4 regions of the Pantoea sp. X-Soil-MYKO-1289 genome follow, and region 1 is predicted to be linked to each of the others. Evidence: predicted binding sites of a transcription regulator. Region 1 holds the regulator's gene; each other region holds the start of a gene.
The links. Region 1 encodes CRP, which controls carbon source genes, mostly activating them, when cyclic AMP is high. Its sites were predicted from a motif close to ATGTGANNNNNNTCACAT; they were not measured.
Positions count from the first base shown of each region.

Region 2: msrB (peptide-methionine (R)-S-oxide reductase MsrB) is a predicted target of CRP. The motif match lies at 2,349-2,366, and genes of this name have one in related genera.
Region 3: rbsD (D-ribose pyranase) is a predicted target of CRP. The motif match lies at 3,590-3,607, and genes of this name have one in related genera.
Region 4: mlc (sugar metabolism global transcriptional regulator Mlc) is a predicted target of CRP. The motif match lies at 1,864-1,881, and genes of this name have one in related genera.

Region 1 covers NZ_AP036004.1:327,011-334,356, forward strand. The annotation lists gene AC6I7Z_RS01490 (YccS/YhfK family putative transporter) at 1-1,880, opposite strand, end outside; gene crp (cAMP-activated global transcriptional regulator CRP) at 1,939-2,571, opposite strand; gene AC6I7Z_RS01500 (OsmC family protein) at 2,872-3,276, shown strand; gene AC6I7Z_RS01505 (phosphoribulokinase) at 3,503-4,372, opposite strand; gene AC6I7Z_RS01510 (YheU family protein) at 4,434-4,652, opposite strand; gene AC6I7Z_RS01515 (hydrolase) at 4,649-5,665, opposite strand; gene AC6I7Z_RS01520 (LysE family translocator) at 5,724-6,326, shown strand; gene AC6I7Z_RS01525 (LacI family DNA-binding transcriptional regulator) at 6,328-7,308, opposite strand.
Region 2 covers NZ_AP036004.1:2,305,751-2,313,096, reverse strand. The annotation lists gene AC6I7Z_RS11175 (aldo/keto reductase) at 1-59, shown strand, start outside; gene AC6I7Z_RS11170 (D-hexose-6-phosphate mutarotase) at 196-1,071, opposite strand; gene gapA (glyceraldehyde-3-phosphate dehydrogenase) at 1,147-2,142, opposite strand; gene msrB (peptide-methionine (R)-S-oxide reductase MsrB) at 2,484-2,894, shown strand; gene AC6I7Z_RS11155 (YeaC family protein) at 2,898-3,179, shown strand; gene pncA (bifunctional nicotinamidase/pyrazinamidase) at 3,218-3,826, opposite strand; gene ansA (asparaginase) at 3,844-4,857, opposite strand; gene sppA (signal peptide peptidase SppA) at 4,942-6,801, opposite strand; gene AC6I7Z_RS11135 (NAD(P)H nitroreductase) at 6,974-7,346, shown strand, end outside.
Region 3 covers NZ_AP036004.1:4,077,172-4,084,517, reverse strand. The annotation lists gene kup (low affinity potassium transporter Kup) at 1-964, shown strand, start outside; gene qseC (quorum sensing histidine kinase QseC) at 968-2,299, opposite strand; gene qseB (quorum sensing response regulator transcription factor QseB) at 2,296-2,958, opposite strand; gene AC6I7Z_RS19370 (YgiW/YdeI family stress tolerance OB fold protein) at 3,121-3,516, shown strand; gene rbsD (D-ribose pyranase) at 3,686-4,105, shown strand; gene rbsA (ribose ABC transporter ATP-binding protein RbsA) at 4,113-5,621, shown strand; gene rbsC (ribose ABC transporter permease) at 5,618-6,589, shown strand; gene rbsB (ribose ABC transporter substrate-binding protein RbsB) at 6,616-7,346, shown strand, end outside.
Region 4 covers NZ_AP036004.1:2,053,247-2,060,592, reverse strand. The annotation lists gene ynfM (multidrug efflux MFS transporter YnfM/SxtP(Kp)) at 1-843, opposite strand, end outside; gene AC6I7Z_RS09970 (LysR family transcriptional regulator) at 937-1,833, shown strand; gene mlc (sugar metabolism global transcriptional regulator Mlc) at 1,972-3,189, shown strand; gene bioD (dethiobiotin synthase) at 3,294-3,992, shown strand; gene AC6I7Z_RS09955 (nucleobase:cation symporter-2 family protein) at 4,175-5,554, shown strand; gene osmV (osmoprotectant ABC transporter ATP-binding protein OsmV) at 5,627-6,763, opposite strand; gene osmW (osmoprotectant ABC transporter permease OsmW) at 6,763-7,346, opposite strand, start outside.

The DNA.
Region 1 (7,346 bases):
TCCAGCCGCTGCTGGCAGCGCTGCAGCGCCACTTCGCACGACTGCAGATAGCGCTGCGCCAGGTCCGGCGTCAGCATGGTGTGCTCGCGGGCGAGGATGGTCATGGCGTTGATATGCTCGACGATAAACTGGCTGTGCGTCACCCACAGGCGCATATCTTTCAGGTACTGGGCGTTGAAGCCCGGCTCCTGCATCGCCTGATTGAGCGAGTTGAAGAGCGCGTTGTGCGCCTGATTGACCTGCATGCGCTGCCAGGCCAGCTTCTTCGCCTCCTGCTCCGGCCCCAGCAGCAGCCGCAGCGCATCCTGATAGGTTTCCAGCGCGTCGTGGGCGTTTTGACGCAGCAGCCCGCTCTGCCACTGCGGCCACAGCCACAGCATGCCGCCGAAGGCGATCAGGCAGCCCATCAGCGTGTCCATCAGACGCGGCAGTAAAAACTGCGCGCCGTTCAGCGACAGCAGCTGCAGCGAGTAGACCGCCGTCACGGTAAAGCCAATCATCGACCAGCCGTAATATTTACGCGTCACCAGATAGCTCACCAGCGTCACCACCAGCATAAACAGCAGCACCAGCGATTCCGGCACCGCGAAGCGCAGCGAGGCGGCGGCGATCACCAGGCCGGCGAAGGTGCCCAGCGCCCGGTGCTGGATGCGCACCCGCGTGGCGCTGTAACCGTTCTGGCTGACGAACATAATGGTCATCAGGATCCAGTAGGGCTTGGGAATATCGAACAGCATCGCCAGCGCGCTGCCGAACATCAGCATCACGGCGAAGCGTGCCGCGGTGCGCAGCGCGGCGGACTTCAGCGACAGATAGCTGCGCAGCGCCGGCAGCAGCGGCAGGCGGCGCTGGCGATCGGTCATCAGGTCGCGCTGGTAGAGCGGTTTTTGCGTGCGCAGCACGCGCGCGATGCGGCTGAAGTGGTAGTAGCAGAAGTGGCCCACCGGATTATCGGGATGCTGACGGGCGATTTTCTCCAGCGCGCCGAGCGGCTTCTCCATATCGAAACGACTCGGCAACTGATGGTAGAGAATGGCGTCGGCCAGCGCGCGCAGCCGCGCCGAGATAATTTTGGCGTTCCAGCGGATCACCGCTTCGGCGTGGCTGCGCTCTACCAGCTTCTGCACCTCTTCCGGCTGATGCAGGCTGACGGAGATATGCTCCTGCAGGTCGAGCGCCACCTGAAACGCGCGCGTCAGCCGTTTGTGGCTGTTGTCGCGGCTGGCGGAGAGCATATGCATCTGCTGATAGCAGGTGTTGATCAGATCGACCGCTTTCTGCTGGCGCGCCAGCAGCGGCGGCAGCGCTTTTTCCGGGTCGGTAAGCTGGGTCAGCAGGGTATATTTCGCGTCGCAGTAGTCCGCCAGCTCGCGGTAGATCAGGCTCAGGGTTTCGCGCATCGGCTGCTCTTTCCACAGCCAGAACCAGAACCAGTTGAAGAGTCCGTACCAGAGCGTGCCGCCGATATAGAGCAGCGGCGGCACATAGATCGGCAATCGGCCGATCAGGCTCAGGGTAAAGATGGCCGCCACCAGCGTGCCGGAGAGCAGGCGGCCGTGCAGCGGGCTGATTTCGCCGGTGACGCCCAGCAGCAGCGGCAGAGCAAAGAGCACGGCAGGCAGCGGCACCCCTTTCAGGGTTAAGAGCTGGATCAGGAAGCTGCCGAGCGCGAACAGCGAGCCGCCGACGATGAGACGTTTGAAGAAGCGCTTATGGGGCGTATCCAGACCCGCGACGTTGCAGCAGGCGGGAACCAGAGAGAAAAGCAGGCCTTTTTGCAGATCGCCGAACAGCCAGCCGAGCGCCACCGGAATGCAGAGCACCAGCGTCTGCCGCAGGGCATAGTTAACTTCGGGGTGATAGATGATTCGGCGCCACATCACTTCACTAAAAACAGTAACGGCGTGACGGTGACATCACGCCGTGAGTGAGAGGAAATCAGCGGGTGCCGTAAACGACAATGGTTTTGCCGTGTGCGGAAATCAGATTCTGGTCTTCCAACATTTTCAAAATGCGGCCCACGGTTTCACGCGAGCAACCAACGATTTGGCCAATTTCCTGACGAGTAATTTTGATTTGCATGCCGTCGGGATGCGTCATGGCGTCTGGCTGCTTCGCCAGGTTAAGCAGGGTTTGTGCAATACGTCCGGTCACGTCGAGGAAAGCTAAATTGCCCACTTTTTCCGATGTAACCTGCAGACGGCGCGCCATCTGCGAAGAGAGACGCATTAAAATATCCGGATTCACCTGGATAAGCTGACGGAATTTCTTGTAGGAAATTTCCGCTACTTCGCACGCGGTTTTCGCACGTACCCAGGCGCTGCGCTCCTGACCTTCTTCAAACAGGCCAAGCTCGCCGATAAAATCACCCTGATTCAGGTAAGAGAGGATCATCTCTTTGCCCTCTTCATCTTTGATCAGCACCGCAACGGAACCTTTCACGATGTAGTAGAGGGTTTCAGCCTTCTCACCCTGATGAATCAGCGTACTTTTGGATGGATATTTGTGAATATGGCAATGGGACAGGAACCATTCGAGTGTAGGGTCTGTTTGCGGTTTGCCGAGAACCATTCGCTATTATCCTCTGTTGTAATCGTGCCCAAAACGCGGGGAGATGAGTCCCTGCCAGGCGATGAAAGCTTCAAGCGTTTCCCCTAAAGGAGATTATTCGGGCCTTATTTTGCGCCAGGCGCTTGAGATGTCCCGTCTTCGTCCCTATCAGAACGAACTATTTTCAGCACTGTTTGTAGCACAGCTTTTGCCGACTGTCTTCTGTTGTCTCGCTTCAGCAAAGGGGGGATTACTCTGGATTGCTGTTTGCCAGGTGAACGCGTACTCTGGCGGCAAACGGGCTATTCTCGAGGTAGAAACATGCAGGCAAGAGTGAAGTGGGTCGAAGGATTAACCTTTCTCGGCGAGTCGGCGTCGGGACATCAGATCCTGATGGACGGCAACTCCGGCGATAAAGCGCCTAGTCCGATGGAGATGGTGCTGATGGCCGCGGGCGGCTGTAGCGCCATCGACGTGGTCTCTATTTTGCAAAAAGGCCGCAACGATGTGGTGGACTGCGAGGTGAAGCTGACCTCGGAGCGTCGCGAAGAGGCGCCGCGCCTGTTTACCCATATTAATCTGCATTTCGTGGTCACCGGCAAGGCGCTGAGCGATAAAGCGGTCGCGCGCGCGGTGGATCTCTCGGCGGAGAAGTACTGTTCGGTGGCGTTAATGCTGGGCAAAGGCGTAGAGATGACCCATAGCTATGAAGTGGTCGCGCTGTAAAAAAGCGCACTGTACGTAAGGAGCGGGTAGCAAGGCCCGAAGAGCAAAGCGTCCCGCGCCATGGACAAAAACGCCGGGAGCGTTTTTGAACAACGCAACGCGTTGGCCCGTTTACGGGCGCCCCATCAAGGATGAGGGGCGTATACGCGCGGGCCGAGCTGGCAGGGATGCCGTTTTTTGCGTCTTTGCGATCGGGCCTTGCTACCCGCGACCGCGCCAGACCTGGTCAGGCGATCTGTTTGCCTTCCATCAGCCGCTGCACCAGCGGCGCCATAATCAGCTCCATCGCCAGCCCCATCTTGCCGCCCGGCACCACCAGCGTATTGATGTGCGAAATAAATGAGCCCTGCAGCATCGCCAGCAGATAGGGGAAGTCGATATTCTCCAGCCCGCGAAAATGGATCACCACAAAGCTCTCGTCCAGCGACGGAATTTCGCGCGCGGCGAACGGGTTCGAGGTATCGACGGTCGGCACGCGCTGGAAGTTAATGTGGGTGCGCGAGAACTGCGGCGTGATGAAGTTGATGTAATCCTCCATCGAGCGCACCACCGAGTCCATCACCGCCTCGCGCGAGTGGCCGCGCTCGCCGGTGTCGCGCACCAGCTTCTGGATCCACTCCAGGTTGACGATCGGCACCACGCCCACCAGCAGATCGACCTTCTCCGCCACGTTATGCTGCTGCGTGACGACGCCGCCGTGCAGCCCTTCGTAAAACAGCACGTCGGTATTTTCCGGCAGCGGCTGCCACGGCGTAAAGGTGCCGGGCACCTGGTTCCAGGGCACCGCTTCGTCGTAGGTGTGCAGATATTTGCGCGACTGGCCTTTGCCCGCATTGCCGTAGTCGATAAAAGTCTGCTCCAGCAGGCCGAAATCGTTGGCTTCCGGGCCGAAATAGCTGATGTGACGCCCTAAATCGCGCGCCTTGCGGATCGCCATATCCATTTCCGGCCGCGTATAGCGGTGGAAGCTGTCGCCCTCCAGCTCGGCGGCGTGCAGATTGAGCTGCTGGAAAATTTTACGAAACGCCAGGCTGGTGGTGGTGGTGCCGGCGCCGCTGGAGCCGGTTACCGCAATAATCGGGTGTCGTGCTGACATGAAAAAGCTCCCTTTAAAGTCGGGCGATGAGCATTGTTAACACGAAAAGCGCCTCGACGCATCAGCCGCGGAATTCGCTGCGCGGCATGATATTGATGGTTTCATGCAGTTCCGACCAGACCAGCACCACGTCGCCGCGCTCCAGCTGGCGGCGCACGTCGGCCACCTTTTGCGCCAGGCTGCGCTCCTGCTCGCCATAGTCGGTGCCTTCGCGCAGCACAAAGGCTTCGATCAGGTTGGTAAGGGTGTCGGGATCGAGCTGTTGCCAGGGAATAATCATGATGAGAGCCACTGTGTAAGCCACTGCGGCACACGCTGCTCGAGCCACATCTGCGGTTGACGCAGCGTGCCGCCGACAAAGCCAACGTGTCCGCCATGCGGCGTGAGTTGATAGGTGGTACTGGCTGAGAGCCGATCCAGCTGCGGGATCACCTCGTCAGTCATAAAAGGATCGTCTTTCGCGTGAATGATCAGCAAGGGCTTGCGCACATTTTTCAGCAGCGGCATGGCGCTGGCGCGACGGTAATAGTCGCCCGCGTCAAGAAAGCCGTGGGCGCGGGCGGTAATGGCGTCGTCGAAGTCGCGCAGGCGACGCAGCGCTCTGAGCTGCGGCAGATCCACCGGCAGCGTTCCCGGCCAGGCGAGGAGTTTGCGCTCGGCGTTCTTTTTCAGCTGGTCGAGCAGATAGCGCTGATAAAAGCGCGAAAATCCCTGTTCCAGCTTCAGGCTACACGGCTCCAGCAGCAGCGGCGCGGAGACGATCACCCCGGCGTCGAGCGGCGCGGCGTCGCCCAGCCTGCCGAGCAGGCAGCCCAGCATATTGCCGCCGAGCGAGACGCCTACCGCAGCGGTCGGCGCATCGCCCCAGCGCGTTTTCAGCCAGCGCAGAAAAAAGGCGGCGTCTTCGGTTTCGCCGGAGTGATAGATGCGATGCAGGCGGTTCGGCTCGCCGCCGCAGCCGCGAAAGTGCATCACCACGCCGAGCCAGCCGTGACGCTGGCAGGCGTGCATCAGCCCGTGAGCGTAAGGACTGTGGAAGTTGCCCTCCAGACCGTGAAACAGCACCACGCGCGGCTTATGGCTCGCCTGCTGCGGATCTTCGCTCCAGGCGAGATCGACGAAGTCGCCGTCCGGCAGGTCGAGGCGCTGCCAGTGCGGACGCAGCAGCAGGCGACGGCGCACCAGACGCGGCAGCACCGTCTGCAGATGCGGATTGCGCAGGGCGCGCGGCGGCATAAAGCTCGCCGCTGCCTCAGGAGTAAAATTCATATCGCCAGCACTTGTCTGATCCATATCACACTGTTAGCTTCGTTAGGCTTGTTGCGAATCTGGGGGTAAGGAGCGCCCGTTCATGGAACTGAGCCTGTTTTTCTCAATGTTAGGTTTTCTCTGGGTCGCTGCTATCACGCCAGGCCCTAATAATATGTTACTCACCGCGTCCGGCGCCAATTTCGGCTTCTGGCGCACGGTGCCGCTGATGATCGGCATTATGATCGGCATGCAGCTGATGTTGCTGATGGTGGCGTTCGGCGTCGGCAGCCTGATCCTGCTCTATCCCGCGCTGCACCTTATCCTGAAGATCGCCGGCAGCCTTTATCTGCTCTGGCTGGCGTGGAAAATCGCCACCGCCGCCTATGAAGAGCTGGAAACCGGCGACGCGCCGCCGAAACCGATGCCGTTCTGGCAGGGGGGCCTGCTGCAGCTGATCAATCCGAAAGCCTGGCTGATGGCGCTGGGCGCGATCGCCAGCTTTAGCCTTGCCGGCTCCGCCTATCTGCACTCGGTGACGGCCATCAGCTTCGGCATGTTTCTGGTTAACCTGGTGGCGGGCGTTATCTGGATCGGTTTCGGCGCGCTGATCGGCCGCATTCTGCGCAGCCGCCGCGCCTGGACCATTTTTAACCTGGCGATGGGGCTGCTGACCGCCGCCTGCGTGCTACTGATCTGGCGCTGAGCTAGCTGGAGGCGCGCTCGACGCGCCTCCACGGCAGCACTTCGCGCACCACGGGCGACGTCGGACGGCGAATGCGCTGTAGCAAGAGCTGCACGCTGCGCGCGCCCAGTTGATACATCGGCTGCTCGACGGTGGTCAGCGGCGGGTTGAGGCTGCTGGTAAAGGGGATGCCGTCAAAGCCGACGACGGCGAGATCCTCCGGCACGCGCAAACCCGCCTCCCGCGCGGCGTGCACCACGCCTACCGCCAGCACGTCCGATACCGCCAGCACCGCGTCAGGCGGTTCGGGCTGCTGCAAAAGCTGGCGCAGCGCCTGGCTGCCCGCCTCGCATGAAATCTCCCTGGTATAAGCCACGCCGCGCCACGGCAGCGCCAGCTGATCCAGCCCTGCGCGATAGCCCGCCTCCCGCTGGTGTGAATAGAGGTAGCGCATATCGCTGTTCACCAGCCCGATACGGCGGCGGCCTTTGCCCGCCAGATAGCGCACCGTCTGCTGCGCCGCATCGCGGTTATCGATAGCCACGGAAGAAGCCGGTATAGCGGGATCGTACTCTGCGCACTGCACCCAGGGCGCGTCGCCGATAAGGGCGGCGATATCCTGCAGCGCAGACGCCGCATCCATGGTGATAACGCCATCCACCACTTTGCCGGTCAGCAGGCCGAGATAGGCGGATTCGCGCCGCAGCTGCGAGGCGGAGTTGCAGAGCAGAATATGGTAGCCCTGCGCCTCTGCTTCCGCTTCGATACCCTGCACCACGCGCGAGCAGAAGGGATTGGTAATATCGGAGATCAGCACCAGCAGCATATGGCTCTGGGCGGTGCGCAGCTGGCGCGCCAGCAGATTGGGCTGATAGTCGCTGGCGGAGATCGCCGCCAGCACCCGATCGCGCGTATCCGCTTTCACCCCTGGATGATCGTTAAGCACGCGGGATACCGTTGCTTTTGATACGCCCGCCAGCAGCGCGACCTTCTCGATGGACATGTTGCCGCAACCCTTTTTTCGTCGGTTTACCGTAGAGC
Region 2 (7,346 bases), 2.0 Mb from region 1:
CGCGCATCAACAAAGCGTTTCCGCCGCCGCAGCACAAGATGGCGCTGGATGTCGTCTAAAGGTAAAGCCATGCCAGGATTCTGCTGGCGCAAGTGACACGGAGCGTTTGCCTGTCGCTCGCCCTTCTGAAGCGGGACGTTTTGCTCTGCGTTCCGTGTCACCCTCTCCTGAAATCAGACTGTTGCCTGACCGCTTTTACCCTTTCTGTCGCAGACGGAAGGTAGTCGCCAGCCGCGCCGGTTTTTCGCCCGCGCTGCGCATTGGTTTAGAGATGCGCGCCGTCTCCACGCACACCATGGTTTTATAGCCGTCGTTGGCCATATCCGCCATGCTGCATGACAGCTCGACGCCTGGGTTCCAGGTCACTACGTCGCTGTGATGATGGTGATAGACCTCAATCACGCGCTGCCCCTGTTTATCCTGAATCAGCGCGCAATCCTCCGGCAGGGTGAAGACGCGGTCAATACGGCCCGGATAGCTCTGTTTGCCGCTGGAGGTTTGCTCGCTGTTGTTGTCGACCTTGTCGATAAAGTGCGAACCCAGCCCGCTTACCTCGACGCCGGCGATATCGGCCACCTGGAAATAGCTGTGCAGCGCGCCTGTCGCGGTAAAGTCGCCGTGCGCTTCCAGCTCGATTTCGCAATGCTTGCCGAGGCGAAAACGGGCGAACAGGGTAAAGTCATGCGGCCATAATTTTTTCGTCTGCGCTGTACTCTCCAGCACGAAGGTCAGCATCACGTTCTCTTCGTTCTCATCGTGCGCCGACAGCGTCCAGGGCTGATTGCGGGCGAAACCGTGCGCCGGTTCGCCTTCCGGCCCAAACCACGGCCAGCAGATCGGCACGCCGCCGCGAATGGCTTTGCCGGCAGCAAAAAGCGACTTTTCGCTCAGCCAGATAACCGGCTTTTCTCCGCTCGGCTGCCAGGCGATAAGATGCGCGCCCTGAAGCGTGATCGCAGCGCGCACCTGAGGATGGCTCACCACAATCACCGGCAGATCGCCCAGCTGACGCTGCGAGAGGTAAGGGGAGATCTGCTTTACCACGGGCAGGGAGAAAATTTTATCTTGCATAACCGAATCCTTCCTGTTGCTACGAAAAAAAAGGGCGACCGAAGTCGCCCTTGTTGTCTGTCGTAACCGGTCTGCTTATTTAGCAACCAGCGCGATCAGGTCGAGAACTTTGTTTGAGTAGCCGGTTTCGTTGTCGTACCAGGAAACCAGTTTCACAAAGTTGTCGTTCAGCGCGATGCCGGCTTTGGCGTCGAACACAGAAGTCAGCACTTCGCCGTTGAAGTCGGTAGAAACCACGTCGTCTTCAACATAGCCCAGCACGTCTTTCATTTCGCCTTCTGCAGCGGCTTTGATCGCTGCACAAATTTCTTTGTAAGAAGCCGCTTTTTCCAGACGTACGGTCAGGTCAACAACAGAAACGTTCGGAGTCGGTACGCGGAACGCCATACCGGTCAGTTTACCGTTCAGCTCCGGCAGGACTTTGCCCACGGCTTTCGCTGCGCCAGTAGAAGACGGGATGATGTTCTGAGATGCGCCGCGGCCGCCGCGCCAGTCTTTGTGAGACGGGCCGTCAACGGTTTTCTGCGTGGCGGTAGTCGCGTGAACGGTGGTCATCAGACCTTCGACGATGCCGAATTTGTCGTTGATGACTTTCGCCAGCGGTGCCAGGCAGTTGGTGGTGCAGGAAGCGTTAGAAACGATGTCCTGGCCAGCATATTTGTCGAAGTTAGCGCCGCGAACGAACATCGGGGTGTCGTCTTTAGACGGACCGGTCAGCACGACTTTTTTCGCGCCGGCAGTGATGTGTTTACGTGCGGTTTCGTCAGTCAGGAAGATGCCGGTCGCTTCAGCAACAACGTCAACGCCTGCTTCGTCCCACTTCAGGTTAGCCGGGTCTCTCTCAGAGGTAACGCGGATTTTTTTGCCGTTAACGATCAGCGCGCCGTCCTGAACTTCAACGGTACCGTCGAAGCGGCCGTGCGTTGAATCGTACTTCAGCATGTAAGCCATGTAGTCCGCGTCTAACAGGTCGTTGATCGCAACGATTTCGATGTCAGAACGCTGCTGAGCAGCACGGAAAACGATACGGCCGATACGACCAAAACCGTTGATACCTACTTTGATAGTCATATATTCCACCAGCTATTTGTTAGTGAATAAAAGGTTGGCTGTAAAATTACAAAAACCTTACCAGGCGTCAAGCGGAATCGTGTCAATAGTTGCGACAGGTCAATCCGTTCGACAGGAATAATTTGATGCGCAACCGCTTGCGCAACAAGCGTGTTAAGATGATGCCGAAACCCGATTGCTGAATATAAAGGGATAGCGTTAGCAAAAGGTGATCGAGGTCACAAATCTACGCTGCGAAAGGGAAGTATGGCCGCTAAGCACGAAAAAAGCCCCGGTAATGTTATTCGTTTGTTAGAATAGTAGACGATTTTTTCAGAATGACACTCTCCGGAACCACTCAAATGGCTAAAGAAACCGCACCTGAAGCAAAAATTGCGCAATTGTCTGAAATGCAGCGCTATGTGACCCAGCAGCGCGGCACCGAGCCGCCTTTTAGCGGCGCGCTTCTGCACAATAAACAGGAAGGCATCTATCACTGCCTGGTCTGCAACGCGCCGCTGTTTCTCTCGGAAACCAAGTATGACTCCGGCTGCGGCTGGCCGAGTTTCTATCAGCCAGTCAGCGATGACGCGATTCGCTATCTGGAGGATGACTCTCACGGCATGCATCGGATCGAAATTCGCTGCAATAACTGCGACGCGCATCTGGGACACGTTTTCCCGGACGGGCCGCAGCCGACCGGCGAACGCTACTGCGTTAACTCGGCGTCGCTGAGCTTTACCGACGAGCAGGGCGACGAACAGCAGGGGTGATGAATGAAACAACAGCTTGAGGCGATGGTCGACGCCATGACGCCTGAGGTCTACGAACGGCTGGCGACGGCGGTGGAAACCGGTAAATGGCCCGACGGCGTGGCGCTGTCACAGGAGCAGCGCGACAACTGCCTGCAGCTGGTGATGCTCTATCAGGCGCGCCACAATGAGGCGCCGCAGCATATGACCATCGGTAAGGGCGGCGAAATGGTGACGAAATCGAAGCGAGAGCTGAAAGAAGAGTTCGGCATCGATGCGGAAATAACGCGCATCAACCTGCACTGAAGCAAAGGCCGACATGGCGTCGGCCTTACTCTTTTCCGCTAGATCAGCACCGCGCCCTGCGCCTTCATCTGGGCGAACGCGATATCGCTGTCTTCCGGGCTGAGATTCACGCCGCGACAGCCTTCCTTCACCACCGTTACCTGATAACCCAGCTCCAGCGCATCCAGCACGCTGTACTTCACGCAGTAGTCCGTGGCGATTCCCAGCATCATCAGATGGGTAATGCCGCGCGCCTGCAGCCAGCTGTCCAGCTCGGTTTTGCGCCGATGGCCGTTGTCGAAAAAGGCGCTGTAGCTGTCGACATCGACATCCTGTCCCTTATGGAATACCGCGTCGATCAGGTTGCGATCGAGGCCGGGATGAAGCTCGGCGCCAACGGAACCCTGAATGCCGTGATCCGGCCACCAGATTTGCGCCAGCCCGTTGAGTTCGCCCAGCGTGTAGACCGGTTCGCCGGATACCGAGGCGAAGCTGCCGTGGTTAGCCGGATGCCAGTCCTGCAGCGCCAGCACGCACTCGCCGCGCGCGCGGAATTCGCGCGCATAGCGGTTGGCGACCGGCACGGTCATATCGCCTTCATGCACGGCCATGGGGCCGCCGGGACAAAAATCGTTTTGAATATCTATGATGATGAGGGCCTGCTTCATAACAGGTGGCTCCGTAATTAGTCTTCGGTCAGTTCACCGCGCAAATTTTGCTGCATCCTGGCGCGGATCTCATCGCAGGAGAGCGACTGACTCAGTAAAAAGTGGAGCTTGGTCAGTGCGGCTTCCACCGTTAAATCAAATCCGCTTATGACGCCCGCATGCTCAAGGGCGTTGCCGGTGGCGTAGCCGCCCATGTTCACCTTGCCGGAAATACACTGGGTCAGGTTAACCACCACAATGCCGCGCTCGCTGGCCTGCTGCAGCTCGGCGAGAAACTCGGCGTTCTGCGGCGCGTTGCCGACGCCGTAGGAGCGCAGGATCAACGCTTTTACCGGCTGGCGTAAAAAGTTGCGCACCACATCCGCCGAGATGCCCGGATAGATGGTGACAACGCCGATAGGCTGCGGCGTAATGGTATGCACCTTCAGCGGGCCCTGGCCCTGCGGCGCGGGCGGCGTATTCAGCCGACGAATATGGATGCCGGCCTCCAGCAGAGCAGAAAGGTTCGGCGAGGCAAACGCGTTAAAGCCATCCGCATGCGCTTTCGTGGTGCGGTTGCCGCGATAGAGCTGGTTGTTGAAAAACAGCGAGACTTCATTCACGGGATAGTTCGCCGCCACATAGAGCGCGTTCAATAAGTTTTGCTGGCCGTCGGAGCGCAGCTCCGCCAGCGGGATCTGCGATCCGGTCACGATAACGGGCTTCGCCAGGTTCTCCAGCATAAACGAGAGCGCTGAAGCGGTGAAGGCCATGGTATCGGTTCCATGCAGGATAACAAATCCATCGTAGCGATCATAATTTTGTCGAATATCTTCCGCGATAGACTGCCAGTCTTCGGGTGTCATATCGGAAGAGTCGATCAGCGGATCGTATTCATGGATAGTGAAATCCGGCATCTCAGGGCGGTGGAACTCCGGCATATTCGCCAGCTGTTGCTGCAGGTGACCTGAAACCGGAATGTAGCCCTGCGCGGAACGCTGCATGCCAATGGTGCCGCCGGTATAGGCGACATAGATATTTTTCTTTTGCATCAGAAACTCAGACTTACCGTAAAAGGCGCAGTATAAGGGGAAAGCGGGGGAAAAGCAGCCCGGTCGAGGACCGGGCTGCGAGCTTCATCGCACTTCGCCGCAGTTCAGACAGAACGCATAGCGATTTTGCGGATCGTTGAGGTTATTCAGCAGGCCGGGCTGCTGTTTCATGGCGCTCATCACGTCCAGCATCGGCGCGGGCAGCCAGGCTTTCAGCGTGGTCGGTAGCACCGCCTGCGCCGAGGCGTTAACCTGGCTAAGCAGCATATCGAACATGCCTGGCTGATCCTGATACCAGGTGAGCTGCGGCTTCGCGACCTTCGCCAGTTCGCCCGCTTTCTTCACCGCATCGTCAAAGTCGCCCAGCGCATCCACCAGGCCGTTGGCTTTGGCGTCGCTGCCGGTCCAGACGTGCCCCTGCGCGATAGCGTCGATTTGCTCCGGCGTTTTATGGCGCGAAGCGGCGACCAGACCGACGAAGTTGCGGTAGCCGTTTTCAATCGTCAGCTGCATCAGCTGCTGCACTTCGGTCGGCAGCGCTTTGGTAGAGGCCACGTCCGCCAGCGGCGAGGTAGCGACGCCGTCCGTATGCACACCGATGCTATCCAGGCTGTTCTCCAGCGTATTGATGACGCCGAAAATGCCGATGGAGCCGGTCAGCGTGCTTGGGCTGGCGACGATATAGTCCGCCGGCGTCGAGATCCAGTAACCGCCTGAAGCCGCCATGCCGCCCATAGATACCACGACGGGCTTGCCGGCCGCATGCGCTGCCGCCAGCTCTTCACGGATCGCTTCAGACGCCGTTACGCTGCCGCCAGGGCTGTTGACGCGCAGGATAATCGCCTTGATTTTGGGATCGAGGCGCGCATCACGGATCTGCGCGGCGGTGGTGTCGCCGCCGACGTTGCCGGGCGTCTCCTCGCCGTCCATAATCGCGCCGCTCGCCATCACCACCGCGATATTGCCATCCTGCTGGGTTGGCTGTTTCACGTTGTAGTCGTAAATGCTGACGCTGTGGTAATCGTTGTTGGCTTTATCCCAGCCAAAGGTTTTCACCAGCTCCTGATCGGCCGCCGCGCGGCTGTCCAGCACATCCACCAGCTTGTTATTGAGCGCATATTTGGCGGTATCGCCGTTTACCGCTTCAAGACCGGCGATCACCGCCGCCGCGCCGGGGAAGAGCTGATCCGGCGTAATCTGACGGTTGCCCGCCACGGTATTCAGATAGTTCTGCCACAGCTGACCGACCCAGCGGCTGTCAGCGTCGCGCGCCGCCTGCGACATGTCGTCGCGCAGGAAAGGTTCCACCGCCGATTTGTAAGTGCCGACGCGGAAAACGTGGGAGTTGACCTTCAGCTTATCCAGCAGCGTCTTATAGTAGAGGCCGTTGGTGGCGAAACCGTGCAGATCGACCGTGCCCTGCGGCGAGAGATAGATTTTGCTGGCGTAGCTGGCGAGGTAGTACTGCGCCTGGCTATAGCTGTCGCCCAGCGCAAAAATGGGCTTGCCGCTGTCGCGGAATTCGCGCAGCGCTTTGCCGACGTATTGCAGAGAGGGCTGATCGCCGCCGGCGAAGTCGCGCAGATCCAGCACCATGCCGGTGATGTTTTTATCGCTTTTGGCCTGACGGATGGCGTCCACCACGTCGAACAGCGAGTTCTCCTGCAGGCGATCGCTGCTTGCGCCCAGCAGCTGACGACCCAGTTTGCTCAGCTTATTGCTGACCGAGGGCTTATCCACTAGCACGCCGGTGAGGTCGACTTTCAACGCGCCTTGCTGCACCGGCGTCGATCCGCTGCCGGAACCGCTGACCTGCAGCCAGATGCCGACGCCGACCAGGATTAAAAAGATCAGGAACAGATTGAGAATAAACTCCCTGATAAAATTCAGCACTCGCCATGTCCATCGGAACAGACCGGCAATAATTCGCCACAATGTGCGCATCAGACTCTCCATTTTCGCTAGCGGAAAGCGGTCGCCGCGCGGCTCCGCCTTCCATGACGCCCTCATCCTAAAGAGCGGCGTGGAAAATGTCAGCAGGAAATCGCGGCGGACTGTTACAAAAGATCAGGCTGTGCCAGGATTAGCCAACGCGTTATGACATCAGGAGAAAATCATGGATGCACTTGAATTACTGATTAATCGCCGCTCCGCCTCACGGCTGACGGAACCGGCGCCCGCCGGCGAAAGCCTGCAGAATATTATCCGCGCCGGCATGCGCGCGCCGGATCATAAGTCGCTGCAGCCGTGGCGTTTCGTTATCGTCGAGAATGAAGGACGCGATCGGCTGAGCGCGCTGCTGGAAGAGGCGGCGCGCGAGGCGCAGCTGGAGGAGAAAGCGATCGATAAAGCCGCGCGCTCGCCGTTCCGCGCGCCGATGATCATTACCGTTATCGCCCATTGCGAAGATCACCCCAAAGTGCCGCGCTGGGAGCAGGTGGTCTCGGCGGGATGCGCGGTGATGGCGATGCAGATGGCGGCGGCAGCGC
Region 3 (7,346 bases), 3.8 Mb from region 1:
GGCGGTGATCTCCGGCGTCTTCTCGCTGACGCGCCAGGCGGTGCGTCTGGGCTATCTGCCTGGCATGCGCATTATCCATACCTCGGAGATGGAGTCCGGTCAGATCTACGTGCCGATGATCAACTGGGTGCTCTATTTCGCCGTGCTGATCGTGATTATCAGCTTTGAACACTCCAGCAATCTGGCGGCGGCTTACGGCATCGCGGTCACCGGCACCATGGTGCTGACCTCGATTCTCTCCTGTACCGTCGCGGTGAAAAACTGGCACTGGAACCGGCTGGCGGTCGGCCTGATCCTGACGCTGTTTCTCTGCATCGACGTGCCGCTCTTCTCTGCCAACCTGATTAAGCTCTTCTCCGGCGGCTGGCTGCCGATCTGTCTGGGGCTGATCATGTTCCTGATTATGACGACCTGGAAGAGCGAACGCTTTCGCCTGCTGCGCCGGATGCACGAGCACGGCAACTCGCTGGAGGCGATGATCGCCTCGCTGGAGAAATCGCCGCCGGTGCGCGTGCCGGGCACCGCCGTCTATATGTCGCGCGCGCTCAACGTGATCCCCTTTGCGCTGCTGCACAACCTTAAGCACAACAAGGTGCTACACGAGCGCGTGGTCTTTTTGACGCTGCGCACCGAAGATGCGCCTTACGTGCATAACGTGCGCCGCGTCGCCATCGAACAGCTGTCGCCGACCTTCTGGCGCGTGGTGGCGAGCTACGGCTGGCGCGAAACGCCGAATGTAGAGGAGATCTTTCACCGCTGCGGGCTGGAAGGGCTTAACTGCCGGATGATGGAGACCTCATTCTTTATGTCGCACGAGTCGCTGATTATGGGCAAACGTCCCTGGTATCTGCGCCTGCGCGGCAAGCTCTTCCTGGCGCTGCAGCGCAATGCGCTGCGCGCGCCTGACCAGTTCGAGATCCCGCCGAACCGGGTAATCGAACTCGGCACCCAGGTCGAGATCTGAGGGTTACCAGCGCAGGGCGACGCAGAGTCCGCCGCCCTCGCGCTGGCTGAAACGCAGCTGCATGCCGTGCAGCTGCGCGACGTTCCGCACGATCGATAATCCCAGCCCGCTACCGCTTTTTTCCTGTCCCGGCGGCCGCCAGAAGCGCTCGCCCAGACGCTGCAGCTCCGTCTCGCTCAGGCCCGCGCCATTATCCTCGACGCGCAACCCGCGGCTCTCCAGCACGACTCTGACGTCGCTGCCTTCCGGCGTGTAGCGGATGGCGTTGTCCAGCAGGTTGCGCGCCAGCAGCGACAGCAGCAGCGGATGACCCTGAATAACCGGCTCGGCAAGGCTTTCCAGACGCAGCGCGACGCCGGCGCGATCGGCGTGCGGCAGCTGCTCGGCCAGCGCCTCCTGCAGCAGGCTATGGAGGTCGACAGGCTGAAACGCGCCGCGCGCGTCCTCAGCTTCGGCGCGCGACAGCGTCAGCAGCTGATCCACCAGCCGCGTGGCGCGCTGAATGCCGGCGTCCAGCTGGCGCAAAGCGTGCTGGCGCATCACTTCGTCGTCAGCGGCAAGCTGCACCACTTCGCTCTGCACGCGCAGCGCCGCCAGCGGACTGCGTAGCTCATGGGCGGCGTCAGAGGTAAAGCGGCGCTCGCGCTGCACCATGGCGCTGATGCGGCTGAACAGCCCGTTCAGCGCTTCCGTCAGCGGTCTGACCTCCAGCGGCACCCGCCCGGCGTCCAGCGGCCTGTCGTCATCCGGCGCGCGCTGCGCCAGCAGCTGCGTGATGCGCTTGAGCGGGCGCAGCTCGCGCCACACCAGGCCGAGCAGCAGCAACAGCATCAGCGGCAGCGCGATAAGCCAGGGCAGAATGCTGCTTTGCACCAGCGCTTTCGCCATATCGTCGCGGTATTCCCACTCCTGGCCCACCACGATGCGGTGCTGGCCGTCCGGCGTCGTCAGCCAGACAAACCGCCAGCGGTCGTCGTCGTCGATTAACCGCCCGTCATGAAACCCCTGCGCCTCGGCGTCGAACGGCAGCATTCTGCCGTTTTCGCCGTCGTTCAGCACGGGTCTGCCGTCGCGGGTGAAAATAGCAAAGGCGAGCGCGTCGTCATCCTGATCGCCGCGATGGTGGCGCAGCAGCGCCTTGTTTTTGGGCAGCGTGGCGTCAGCGGGCGCGGCGAGGTCAAGCGCCATCAGGCGTTTGGCGAACAGCAGCTGCTGGGTGTCGAACAGTTCGTTGATGGTATCGCGCGTCTGTAGCCAGGCGCTCAGGCTGGCGCAGCCCCAGCAGAGGCCGAGCAGCAGCACGAAGCCGACGCCAAGCCGGAGAAACAGGCTCATTGCGGCTCTCCCAGCATATAGCCGACGCCGTGTACGGTACGGATAAAGCTCGCGCCGAGCTTTTTACGCAGGTGATGAATATGCACCTCCACCGCGTTGCTGGAGACGTCGGCATCCCAGCTGTAGAGCTTCTCTTCCAGCTGCGCGCGCGTCAGCACGCGGCCGGGATGGCGTAAAAACAGTTCCAGCAGCGCCAGCTCCCGGCTTTTGAGCGGCACCTGCTCGCCATCGCGCGTCACGCTGTGGCTGGCGGGCTGCATAATGACGTTGCCGTGACGCAGCTCCGGCTGCAGCTGGCCGTGGCGACGCCGGATGAGCGCCTGTAGCCGCGCGGCGACTTCCGTCAGGGCGAAGGGTTTGCAGAGATAGTCGTCCGCGCCCAGCTGCAAACCCTCCACGCGCTGATCGAGGGCGTCGCGCGCGGTCAGGATCAGCACCGGCACGTCCGCGCCCTGCTGGCGCCAGTCGCGCAGAATCTCCAGCCCGTCGCGCTGCGGCAGCGAAAGATCGAGGATCACCGCATCCCAGGGCGCCGCATGCAGCGCGGCGAAACCCTCATCGCCGGAAACAAACCAGTCGACGCTGAAACCTAATTTGCCCAGGCCGGCCTTGATGCCGTCGCCAATCAGCCGGTCATCCTCAATCAGTAAAATGCGCATCTTCCCTCCTTTATCCGCAAAGGCTTTATACGAAGGAGAACGGCGCTTGTACAGGCGATATCGCCACTTTTCGCTTATTTTTACCTCTTAAGATCCTGTTAAGAACTCGCTGTTTTAATAGGAGGCGTACCAAATACACATTCATGGAAACGAGGTGACTTGATGAAAAAGCATGCCGCACTTTTAGCTATCCTGGCGCTGACCACCGCGCCGGTCTTTGCCGCGACTCAGGGCGGATTTGTCGATGGGAATGCGCCTGCCGCTCAGGCGAAACAGGGAGGTTTTCAACACGACCAGAGCAGCGTGGTCACCGTTAAGCAGGCGGAAGAGATGAAAGACGACAGCTGGATTACCGTGCGCGGCCAGCTGGAGAAGCAGATCGGCGACGAGGATTATCTGTTTCGCGACGCCACCGGCACTATGAAAGTTGAGATCGACCACAAGCGCTGGGACGGTTTGACCATCACGCCGAAAGATCGCGTTGAGCTGACGGGCGAGCTGGATAAAGATTTCAACAGCATCGAACTTGACGTTAAGCAGGTGCGTAAAGCGCCGTAACGCCTTTCCTGCCGGGCCGCGTCTGCGGCCCTTTTATCGCCTAAGCCAAATTTCATCTCGCGTGAGCGAAACGTTTCGATAACGATCACACTTCTCGATTTCCCCCGTTGAGTTACCGCCGCCATTTCATACACTGCCGCTAGCGAAACGTTTCGCTCTGGAGCAGAAAATGAAAAAAGGTCGCCTGTTAAACGCTGAACTCTCTTACGTGATTGCCCGCCTGGGCCATACGGATACGCTGACCATAGCCGATGCCGGCTTGCCGATCCCGGCAGGACCGCAGCGCATCGATCTGGCGCTGACGCCCGGCACGCCCGATTTTATGCAGGTGATGAAAGCCGTCACGCTGGAGATGCAGGTGGAGAGCGCCCTGATTGCGGAAGAGATTAAGCAGCACAATCCGCAGCTCCATAGCGAGCTTCTCGCCGTGCTCGAAGCCTTGCAACAGCACCAGGGAAACAAGATTGCAGTACGTTACACCAGTCATGAACAGTTCAAACAACAGACTCAACGCAGTCAGGCGGTCATTCGCAGCGGAGAGTGCTCTCCGTTTGCGAATGTCATCCTGAGCGCTGGCGTCACCTTCTGAGGCCGTTATGCAACCCTTATTACAGCTCCAGGGGATTGAGAAATCCTTTCCCGGCGTAAAGGCGTTAAAGAGCGCGTCGCTGGCGGTCTATCCAGGACGCGTGATGGCGCTGGTAGGCGAGAACGGCGCCGGCAAATCCACCATGATGAAGGTGCTGACCGGCATCTACAGCCGCGACGCGGGCTCGCTGCGCTGGCTGGGCGAAGAGACCACTTTCAGCGGCCCGAAAGCGTCGCAGGAAGCGGGTATCGGCATTATTCATCAGGAACTGAACCTCATTCCGCAGCTGACCGTGGCGGAAAATATTTTTCTGGGACGCGAGTTCGTTAACCGGTTCGGCCGTATCGACTGGAAGCGGATGTACGCCGAGGCGGACGCGCTGCTGAAGCGTCTTAACCTGCGTTTCAACAGCCACAAGCTGGTGGGCGATCTTTCGATCGGCGATCAGCAGATGGTGGAGATCGCCAAAGTCCTGAGCTTTAAGTCGCAGGTGATCATCATGGATGAGCCGACCGACGCGCTGACCGATACCGAAACGCTGTCGCTGTTTCGCGTGATCAACGAACTCAAGGCGCAGGGCTGCGGCATTGTTTATATCTCCCACCGCATGAAAGAGATCTTCGAGATTTGCGACGACGTGACGGTTTTCCGCGACGGCCAGTTTATTGCCGAACGTCCGGTGAAGGAGCTTAGCGAAGAGAGCCTGATCGAGATGATGGTCGGGCGCAAGCTGGAAGATCAATACCCGCGCCTCGACCAGGCGCCGGGAGAGGTTCGTCTTAAGGTCGAAAATCTTAGCGGACCGGGCGTGCATGACGTTAGCTTTACGCTGCGCAAAGGCGAGATCCTTGGCGTCTCCGGGCTGATGGGCGCCGGACGCACCGAGCTGATGAAGCTGCTTTACGGCGCCCTGCCGCGCAGCAAAGGCCGCGTCTGGCTCGACGGCCGCGAAGTGGTGACGCGCGCGCCGCAGGATGGACTCGCCAGCGGCATCGTCTATATCTCCGAGGATCGCAAGCGCGACGGGCTGGTGCTGGGCATGTCGGTAAAAGAGAACATGTCGCTGACGGCGCTGCGTTATTTCAGCAACGGCAGCGGCACGCTGAAACATGCCGCCGAGCAGCTGGCGGTGGGCGATTTTATCCGTCTTTTCAATATCAAAACGCCGTCAATGGAGCAGGCGATCGGCCTGCTCTCCGGCGGCAATCAGCAGAAAGTGGCCATCGCGCGCGGGTTGATGACGCGTCCCAACGTGCTGATCCTGGATGAACCGACGCGCGGCGTCGACGTCGGGGCGAAAAAAGAGATTTACCAGCTTATCAATCAGTTCAAGGCCGAAGGGCTAAGCATCATTCTTGTCTCATCGGAGATGCCGGAAGTGCTTGGCATGAGCGACCGCATCCTGGTGATGCATGAAGGCCGTTCCGGCGGCGAATTTACCCGCGAGCAGGCGACGCAGGAATCGTTAATGGCGGCAGCCGTAGGCAAGCAACACAGCGAGGATTTAGTTGTATGAGCACCCAAACCTTACCCTCCAGCCGTCGCTGGTTCAGCAAAGCCTGGCTGATGGAGCAAAAATCGCTGATTGCGCTCATCGTGCTGATCGCGGTGGTGGCGAGCCAGAGCCCTAACTTTTTCACCGTAGCGAACCTGTTCAATATTCTGCAGCAGACCTCGGTCAACGCCATTATGGCGGTCGGCATGACGCTGGTGATCCTCACCTCCGGCATCGATCTCTCGGTGGGATCGCTGCTGGCGCTGACGGGCGCGGTGGCCGCCTCGCTGGTGGGCATGGAAGTCAACGCGCTGGTGGCGGTAGCGGGCGCGCTGGCGCTGGGGGCGGCGATCGGCGCCGTCACCGGCACTATCGTGGCGCGCGGCAAAGTGCAGGCCTTTATCGCCACCCTGGTGATGATGCTGCTGCTGCGCGGCGTCACCATGGTCTACACCGACGGCAGCCCGATTAATACCGGCTTCAATGACAACGCCGATCTCTTCGGCTGGTTCGGCATCGGCCGTCCGCTGGGGATCCCGACGCCGGTGTGGCTGATGGCCATCGTCTTCCTGCTCGCCTGGTACATGCTGCACCACACGCGCCTCGGCCGTTACATCTACGCGCTGGGCGGCAATGAAGCGGCTACGCGCCTCTCCGGCATCAACGTTAACCGCGTAAAAGTGATCGTCTACGCCCTGAGCGGCATGCTGGCCGCGCTGGCGGGCACCATCGAGGTCGCGCGCCTCTCTTCGGCCCAGCCGACGGCGGGCACCGGCTACGAGCTGGACGCTATCGCGGCGGTGGTGCTGGGCGGCACCAGCCTGGCGGGCGGTAAAGGGCGCATTATGGGCACCCTGATTGGCGCGCTGATCCTGGGCTTCCTGAATAACGGCCTCAACCTGATGGGCGTCTCTTCCTACTACCAGATGATCGTAAAAGCGGTGGTAATCCTGCTGGCGGTACTGGTGGATAACAAAAGCAGTAAATAACTCTGACCTTTACACAGGATGAAATGATGAAAAAGTTGACCGCACTGGCTGTGATCCTCGGCGCGACATTAAGCGCCAGCGCAGTGGCGAAAGATACCATCGCGCTGGTGGTATCGACGCTGAATAACCCCTTCTTCGTCTCGCTGAAAGAGGGCGCGCAGAAAGAGGCTGACAAGCTGGGCTATAACCTGGTGGTGCTGGATTCGCAGAACAACCCGGCGAAAGAGCTGGCTAACGTGCAGGATCTGACCGTGCGCGGCGCCAGACTGCTGCTGATCAACCCAACCGATTCCGATGCGGTCGGCAACGCGGTGAAAATGGCCAACCAGGCCAATATCCCGGTGATCACGCTGGACCGCGTCGCGGCGCAGGGCAAAGTGGTGAGCCATGTCGCCTCCGACAACCGTTTCGGCGGTAAAATGGCGGGCGACTACATCGCTAAACGTCTTGGCGACAGCGCCAAAATTATTGAACTGCAGGGGATTGCCGGCACCTCTGCGGCGCGCGAACGCGGCGAAGGCTTTAAACAGGCCTCGGACGCGCATAAATTCCAGGTGCTGGCGAGCCAGCCGGCGGACTTCGATCGCACTAAAGGCCTGAACGTGATGCAGAACCTGCTGCAGGCGCATCCGGACGTGCAGGCGGTATTTGCGCAAAATGATGAAATGGCGCTTGGCGCGTTACGTGCATTGCAAACTGCCGGGAAATCTGATGTCGTGGTAGTCGGCTTTGACGGCACCGCCGACGGCGTAAAAGC
Region 4 (7,346 bases), 1.7 Mb from region 1:
GCCGACGACCGCCTGGCTGAGATGGTAAGGCGCGCCGAGCAGACGGTAGCCGATATAGTTGAACAGCGTGACGAAGGCGCCCATCAGCAGAAAGCCTTCGGCGAACAGCAGCGGCAGTCCAGGGTCGCGCCAGTGCAGGCGAAAGTTAATCATCAGGCTGCGCGGCTTCAGCGACGCCGGACGAAAATGGCGTGACGCAGGCAGAATGCGCCAGAACATCAGCGCCGACGCGAGGGCGCAGCAGCCAATCGCCGCGATGGCGACGCGCCAGGAAAAGAAATCGGTCAGCACGCCGCTCAGCAAGCGGCCGCTCATGCCGCCAATGGAGTTGCCGCTGATATAGAGCCCCATAGAAAATGCGATAACGCTGGGATGGATCTCTTCGCTGAGGTAGGTCATGCCCACGGCGGCCACGCCGCTGAGCGAAAGGCCGGTGAGGGCGCGCATCAGCAAAATGCCCTGCCAGCTGTTCATGGTGGCGGAAATCAGGGTGCAAATTGCCGCCAGCATCAGCGCCGTCACCATCACGTTCTTGCGGCCCACGGCGTCGGAAAGCGGGCCGGTCACCAGCAGCCCCAGCGCCATCAGTCCGGTAGCGATCGAGAGCGAAATACTGCTCTCGGCGGGCGATACGCCGAACTGCGCCGACAGCACCGGCAGAATTGGCTGCACGCAGTAGAGCAGCGCGAAGGTTGCCAGACCGGCGGAAAAGAGCGCAAGGGTGACACGCATAAATTGCGGCGTGCCGCGTTTGATCCATACGGATGATGCCGCGGGAGAGACTGCCGTCGAATCGGCTAACTCGCCGTCGTCGAGCGTAACCGCCTGAGAAGAGCGACGCACGTTAATTCCTCAGCTGAAAAGAGTAGGACTACTCTAGGAAAGCGCTAATAGGTTGTCTAATATATTAATAATCTCAATTGATATGTTTAAAATATGAATATCGAACTGCGTCACCTGCGCTACTTTCTCGCGGTCGCCGAAGAGCTTCATTTTGGCCGCGCCGCACAGCGGCTCAACATCTCTCAGCCGCCGCTCAGCCAGCAGATCATGCAGCTGGAGCAGGAGATTGACGCGAAGCTGTTTACCCGCACCAATCGCAGCGTTCAGCTCACGCCGGCCGGGCAACAGTTCCTCAGCGACGCGCGGGCGATTTTGCAGCAGGTCGAGCAGGCGGCCAGTCGCGCGGCGCGGCTGGAGCGCGGCGAAGAGGGCGAGCTGCGCATCGGCTTTACCTCTTCTGCGCCCTTTACCGGCCTGGTCTCGGACGCGCTCTATCAGTTTCGCCAGCGCTGGCCGCAGGTGCATATCCAGATGCAGGAGATCAACACCCGACAGCAGCTTGCGCCGCTGCATGAGGGCCGACTCGATTTGGGGGTGATGCGCAACACCGCGCTGCCGCCCGATTTGCGTCATCAGCTGCTGCTGCGCGAACCCCTGCGCGCGGTGGTGCACTGGGCGCATCCGCTGGCGGACGTGGAAACCCTCTCCGTCAGCGCCCTGGCGAACGAACCTTTCATTTTCTTCGATCCGCAGGGCGGCACGGCGCTGCACGGCGAAATCCTCAGCCTGCTGCGCCGCTATCAGATTAAGCCCTACATCATGCAGGAGGTGGGCGAGGCGATGACCATCCTCGGGCTGGTGGCTACCGGCCTTGGCGTATCGATTTTGCCTGCGTCCTTCGCGCGCGCGCGTCTGGCCGATGTGGTCTGGCTGCCGCTGAAAGAGGAAGATGCGCTGTCGGAGGTGTGGCTGGTCTGGTCGGGCGAGCGCGAGCCGTCGATGCAGATGCGCAATATGATGCGGCTTCTGTCGCCAGAAGCGCAAAAATAAGGGCCAGACCTTAAGCAAAGTCCGGTTTTTATGTGCTGCAAATCACATTTCAAATCAAATATTTGACGCTCAGGCGCAATCTGCCTCACCATAGTCGCTGTTTATTTAGAAGCGCGAAAATAACCGGGAGCACAGGGCGTGAAGCTGGATAGTCAGCCTGGTCACATTGACCAGATCAAACAGACTAATGCAGGCGTTGTTTACCGCCTGATCGATCTCTACGGTCCGATTTCGCGTATCGAACTTTCCCGCCTGGCGCAGCTGGCGCCCGCCAGCATCACCAAAATCGTGCGTGAAATGCTTGATGCTCATCTGGTGCAGGAGACGGAATTTCAGGAGCCAGGCTCGCGCGGCCGACCGGCCATCGGCCTGATCCTCGATACGCTCGCCTGGCACTACCTCGCGGTGCGCCTGCATCATGGCGCGCTGACCCTGACGCTGCGCGATCTCAGCAGCCGCGCGCTGGTGGAGGAGACCTCACCGCTACCTGATGAAGCGCAGCAGCCGCTGCTGACCTCGCTGATCGATCGTGTCGACGCCTTTTTTATGCGCCACCAGCGCAAGCTGGAAAGGCTGACGGCAATTGCCATCACGCTGCCAGGGCTGATTAACGCCGCCTCGGGCGTGGTGCACCGGCTGCCAGGCTATGAGGCGCGCGAGATACCGCTGGGCGATACGCTGGCGCAGCGCACCGGCGTGCCGGTATTTGTGCAGCACGACATCTCCGCCTGGACGCTGGCGGAGTCGCTGTTCGGCGCGTCGCGCGGCGCGCAGGACGTCATCCAGATTGTCATTGACGATACCGTCGGCGCGGGCGTGATCAGCGGCGGCCAGCTGCTGCATAAAAGCGGCCGTGCGCTGGTTGAGATTGGACATACCCAGATCGATCCCTACGGTCAGCAGTGCTACTGCGGCAATCACGGCTGTCTGGAGACGGTTGCCAGCACCGGCAGCCTGCTGGCGCTGGCGGCGCAGCGCCTCGCCGCGCAGCCCGACAGCGTGCTGCACCAGCAGCCGTTAACGCTGGAGAGGCTCTGTGTGGCGGCCCAGCAGGGCGATCGGCTGGCGCGCGACGCCATCGCGGGCGTCGGGCATCATGTCGGACGGATGCTGGCGATGATGGTCAATATCTTCAACCCGCAGCATATTCTGATCGGCTCGCCGCTTAACGAAGCCGCTGAAGTGCTGTTTCCCGCCGTCAGCAGCACCATCCGCCAGCAGGCGCTGCCCGCCTACAGCGAAGCGATTCAGCTGGCGCCCACGGAGTTCCGCGAGCCGGGCACCCTCGGCGCGGCGGCCCTGATCAAAGACGCCCTCTACAGCGGCTATCTGCTGGTAAAACTGTTACAAGGTTAAGCGCGACTGAACTTTGCGCTAACGCAAGCCGCCTGCTGCCCGCACTCCTTACAATAGGTTTTGCTTTTTTGTAAAACAAAACCGTTACGTTGAGGAGGAGTGGGGTGAAAAATCTGTTCATTACCGGCACTGACACCGCTGTAGGGAAGACCGTGGTTTCGCGCGCGCTTCTGCAGTATCTCGCTCGCGCTGGCCTGAGCGCGGTGGGTTTCAAACCGGTTGCTCGAAACGCTGAGCGGAGCGCTGAAGGCCTGCGCAGTAAGGATGCGCTGGTTTTGCAGAGCAGTTCGACGCTTACCCTGCCTTACGATGCGATTAACCCGCTGATTTATGAAGAAGACGAAGTCAGCATTCGTCCGCGCAGGCCCATGGACTATGCGCTGCTGAATCAGAGCCTGCAGCGGCTGGAGCAGCAGGCTGACTGCGTCGTGGTTGAAGGCACCGGCGGCTGGCGCAGCCTGATGAACGATGCGAAGCCGCTCTCCGGCTGGGTGGCGCAGCATCATATTCCGGTGGTGCTGGTGGTGGGCATCAAGCAGGGCTGCCTCAGCCATGCGCTATTGACCGCCGAGGCGATCGCGCGTGACGGGCTGCCGCTGGCCGGCTGGGTGGCAAACCGCATTAACCCCGGCCTGGCGCACTATGCTGAGCTGATCGACGTGCTGCGCGACAGCATCGATGCGCCGCTGCTGGGGGAATTGCCCTATCTGCCGCGCGCCGAACAGCGCGACCTGGCCGGTTATCTCGATCTCTCTTCGCTGGGCATCGCCGCGCTGCCCGATTCAGGTGCAAAGATCGCCTGAGAGTGAAACATTATGCTGCAAAGCCGCTGCGTCTGAATCGATGGTTTCAGGATTTGGCGCGGCGCTTTTTGTTTTTAACTTCTTATCCGTCAACCAGTTAACATTACTTCCTTTCGCTGCCCGCGCGCGTGGCGTGATAAATGCATTAACAGCGTTAATCACAAGACTGCCGGAGCACGATTATGTCGCATTCAGAAGAGAAAGCATTGCTGTACGGGCTGGACGAGCGCATCAGGCCCGCGCCCGCGTTTTTTGCCGCGCTGCAGCATCTGCTGGCCAGCGTGGTCGGCATTATCACGCCGCCGCTGATTATTGGCTCGGTGCTGGGGCTGCAGGCCTATATTCCCTATCTGATTAGCATGTCGCTGCTGGTTTCCGGCATGGGCACCTTTTTGCAGGCGCGGCGCGTGGCGGGGATCGGCGCGGGCATGATCTGCCTGCAGGGCACCAGCTTCGCCTTTCTTGGCGTCATCCTTTCCGGCGGGATGATCGTCAAAAGCCGCGGCGGTTCGCCGGAGGATATTATGGCGATGATCTTCGGCTGCACGCTGGTCGCCGCGCTGATCCCGCTGCTGATTAGCCGCTGCATCGCGCAGCTGCGCCGCGTGCTGACGCCGGTCGTGACCGGAACGGTGATAACGCTGATCGGCATTAGCCTGATTAAGGTGAGCATCACTGACTGGGCGGGCGGGCATAACGCGGTGAATTTCGGCGCGCCCGGCAACCTGGCGCTCGGCGCCCTGACGCTGCTGGTGATTATCGCGCTGAACCGGATGCGCAACCGCTGGGCGCGGCTGATCGCGGTGATCGCCGGCATCGCCGCTGGCTGCCTCGCCGCGGCGCTCAGCGGCACGCTGGTGCTGAAGCCGCTGCCGGAGACGGGCTGGCTGGCGCTGCCTGGCTTTTTCCGTTTCGGCTTCGCCTTCGACTGGACGATTTTTTTGCCTATCGCGCTGGTGTCGGTGATTTCGGTGATTGAGGCGGTGGGCGACCTGACCGCCAACTGTATGCTGTCGCAGCAGCCGATCAGCGGCCCGCAGTTTCAGCGTCGCCTGCAGGGCGGCATCTGCGCCGACGGCGTGAGCTGCGTGCTGGCGGCGGTCTTCTCCGCTTTTCCCAACACCACCTTTGCGCAGAATAACGGCGTGATTCAGATGACCGGCGTGGCGAGCCGCTATGTCGGCATGGTGATGGGGGCGATGCTGGCGCTGCTCGGGCTGTTTCCCGCCGTGGGCGCGCTGATGCAGCAGATCCCGCCGCCGGTGCTGGGCGGCGCGACGCTGGTGATGTTCGGCAGCGTGGTGGCCGCCGGGATCCGCGTAATGACCCAAACGCCGCTGGGGCGTCGCGAGATGCTGATTGTAGCGGTCTCTTTTGGTCTGGGGCTGGGCGTCGAAGCGGTGCCGGAAGCGCTGAAGCAGTTCCCGCCGCTGGTAAGTCAGATTTTTGGCCATGCGGTAACCACCGGCGGCGTGCTGGCGATCCTGCTGAATCTGGTGCTGCCCAGCGAGCCGCGCGCTGCTGCCTTGCCGCAGGGCCAAGCGGTGGAAAAAGGGCTGTAGAAAAGAGTACGGCCCCGGCGCCATGACGTTTGCGTCGGGGCCGCTTGCCTGCTGCAGGCGGTCGCTAAAAAATTACGGATTGAGGCGGCGTCGCGTGCGGCCGGAGCTGAGGTAGTCGGCGATATAATCCTGCGAAATCTCTCCGCTGTAGCGGCCATCTTCGTCGACGATCGGCATCCAGACGGTGTTGTGCTCATAGAGCTTAGAGAGCACCACGCGCAGATTCTCCTCCGCCTTGCCGGTTACCCGGAAGGTATGCAGCAGGGACTCGCAGTTGCCGCTGGCGTGGCGCGCTTCGCGGCGCTTCACAAAGCCGAGCGGTTTGCCGTCGTTATCTACAACGGTCACCGAACGCATCTCGTTTTCATCCATCAGGGCGAACGCCTCCGCCAGCGGCGTGGCGCGTTTAACGGTGATGGTGGGCTGTTGATCGGTGACGTCGCCCGCCTGCACCAGCAGCAGGCGCTTCAGCGTGCGGTCCTGGCCGACAAACGAGCCGACGAAATCATTTCTCGGGCTGGCCAGCAGCTCATCCGGGCTGGCGCACTGCACGATTTTTCCCTGGCCAAATACCGCGATACGGTCGCCGAGCTTGAGCGCTTCATCAATGTCGTGGCTGACCAGCATCACGGTTTTTTTCAGCTGACGCTGCATATCAAGAAACTCGTTCTGGATCGCCTCGCGGTTGATCGGGTCGACGGCGCCGAACGGCTCATCCATCAGCAGCACCGGCGGATCCGCCGCCAGCGCGCGGATCACGCCAATACGCTGCTGCTGGCCGCCCGACATTTCGCGCGGGTAGCGGTGAAGAAATTTGGCGGGATCGAGCGCCACCATGCTCATCAGCTCGGTGGCGCGTTCGCGGCAGCGTTTCTTGTCCCAGCCCAGCATGCGCGGCACCACGGTGATATTCTCTTCAATCGTCATATTGGGGAACAGGCCGATCTGCTGGATCACATAGCCGATGTTGCGGCGCAGGGTAACGGTATCCTGGGTGCTGGTATCCTCGCCGTTAATATATATCCTGCCGCTGGTGCTGGGGATAAGGCGATTAATCATCTTCAGGGTGGTGGTCTTGCCGCAGCCTGACGGGCCGAGCAGCACGCACATTTCGCCCTGCGGCACATGCAGGCTGACGTTATCGACGGCGGTCACGCTGGCGCCGTTTTTCTGGGTAAAGGTTTTCGTCAGGTTTTCCAGTTTTATCATTATCGAATCCCCTTAGGAGTCAGCGCCGACTGCAGACGGTGCAGCAGCCAGTCGAGAATAATGGCCAGCAGGCAGATCATCAGCGCGCCGGCGATGAGCATACGAATGTCGCTGCCGCTGATGCCGTCGAGCAGCAGCAGGCCAAGGCCGCCTGCGCCAATCACCGCGGCGATCGCCATCACGCCGACGTTCATCACCACGGCGGTGCGAATGCCGCCGAAAATTACCGGCAGCGCCATGGGGATCTCCACCCAGCGCAGCCGCTGCCAGAAGGTCATGCCGATACCGCGTCCCGCCTCACGCAGGCCGTCCGGCAGATTTTCCAGCGCGGTATGGGTGTTGCGCACAATCGGCAGCAGCGAATAGAGAAATACTGCGGTAATGGCGGGCAGCGCGCCGATGCCCTGACCGATCAGCGAAAAGAGCGGGATCATCAGGCCGAACAGGGCGATGGTCGGAATGGTCAGCACCACGGTGGCGATGCCCAGCACCGGCGCGGCCAGCCATCTGACGCGCACGATCAGCACGCCCAGCGGCACGCCGGCGACGATAGCGCATCCGACCGCCACCAGCACCAGCCAGG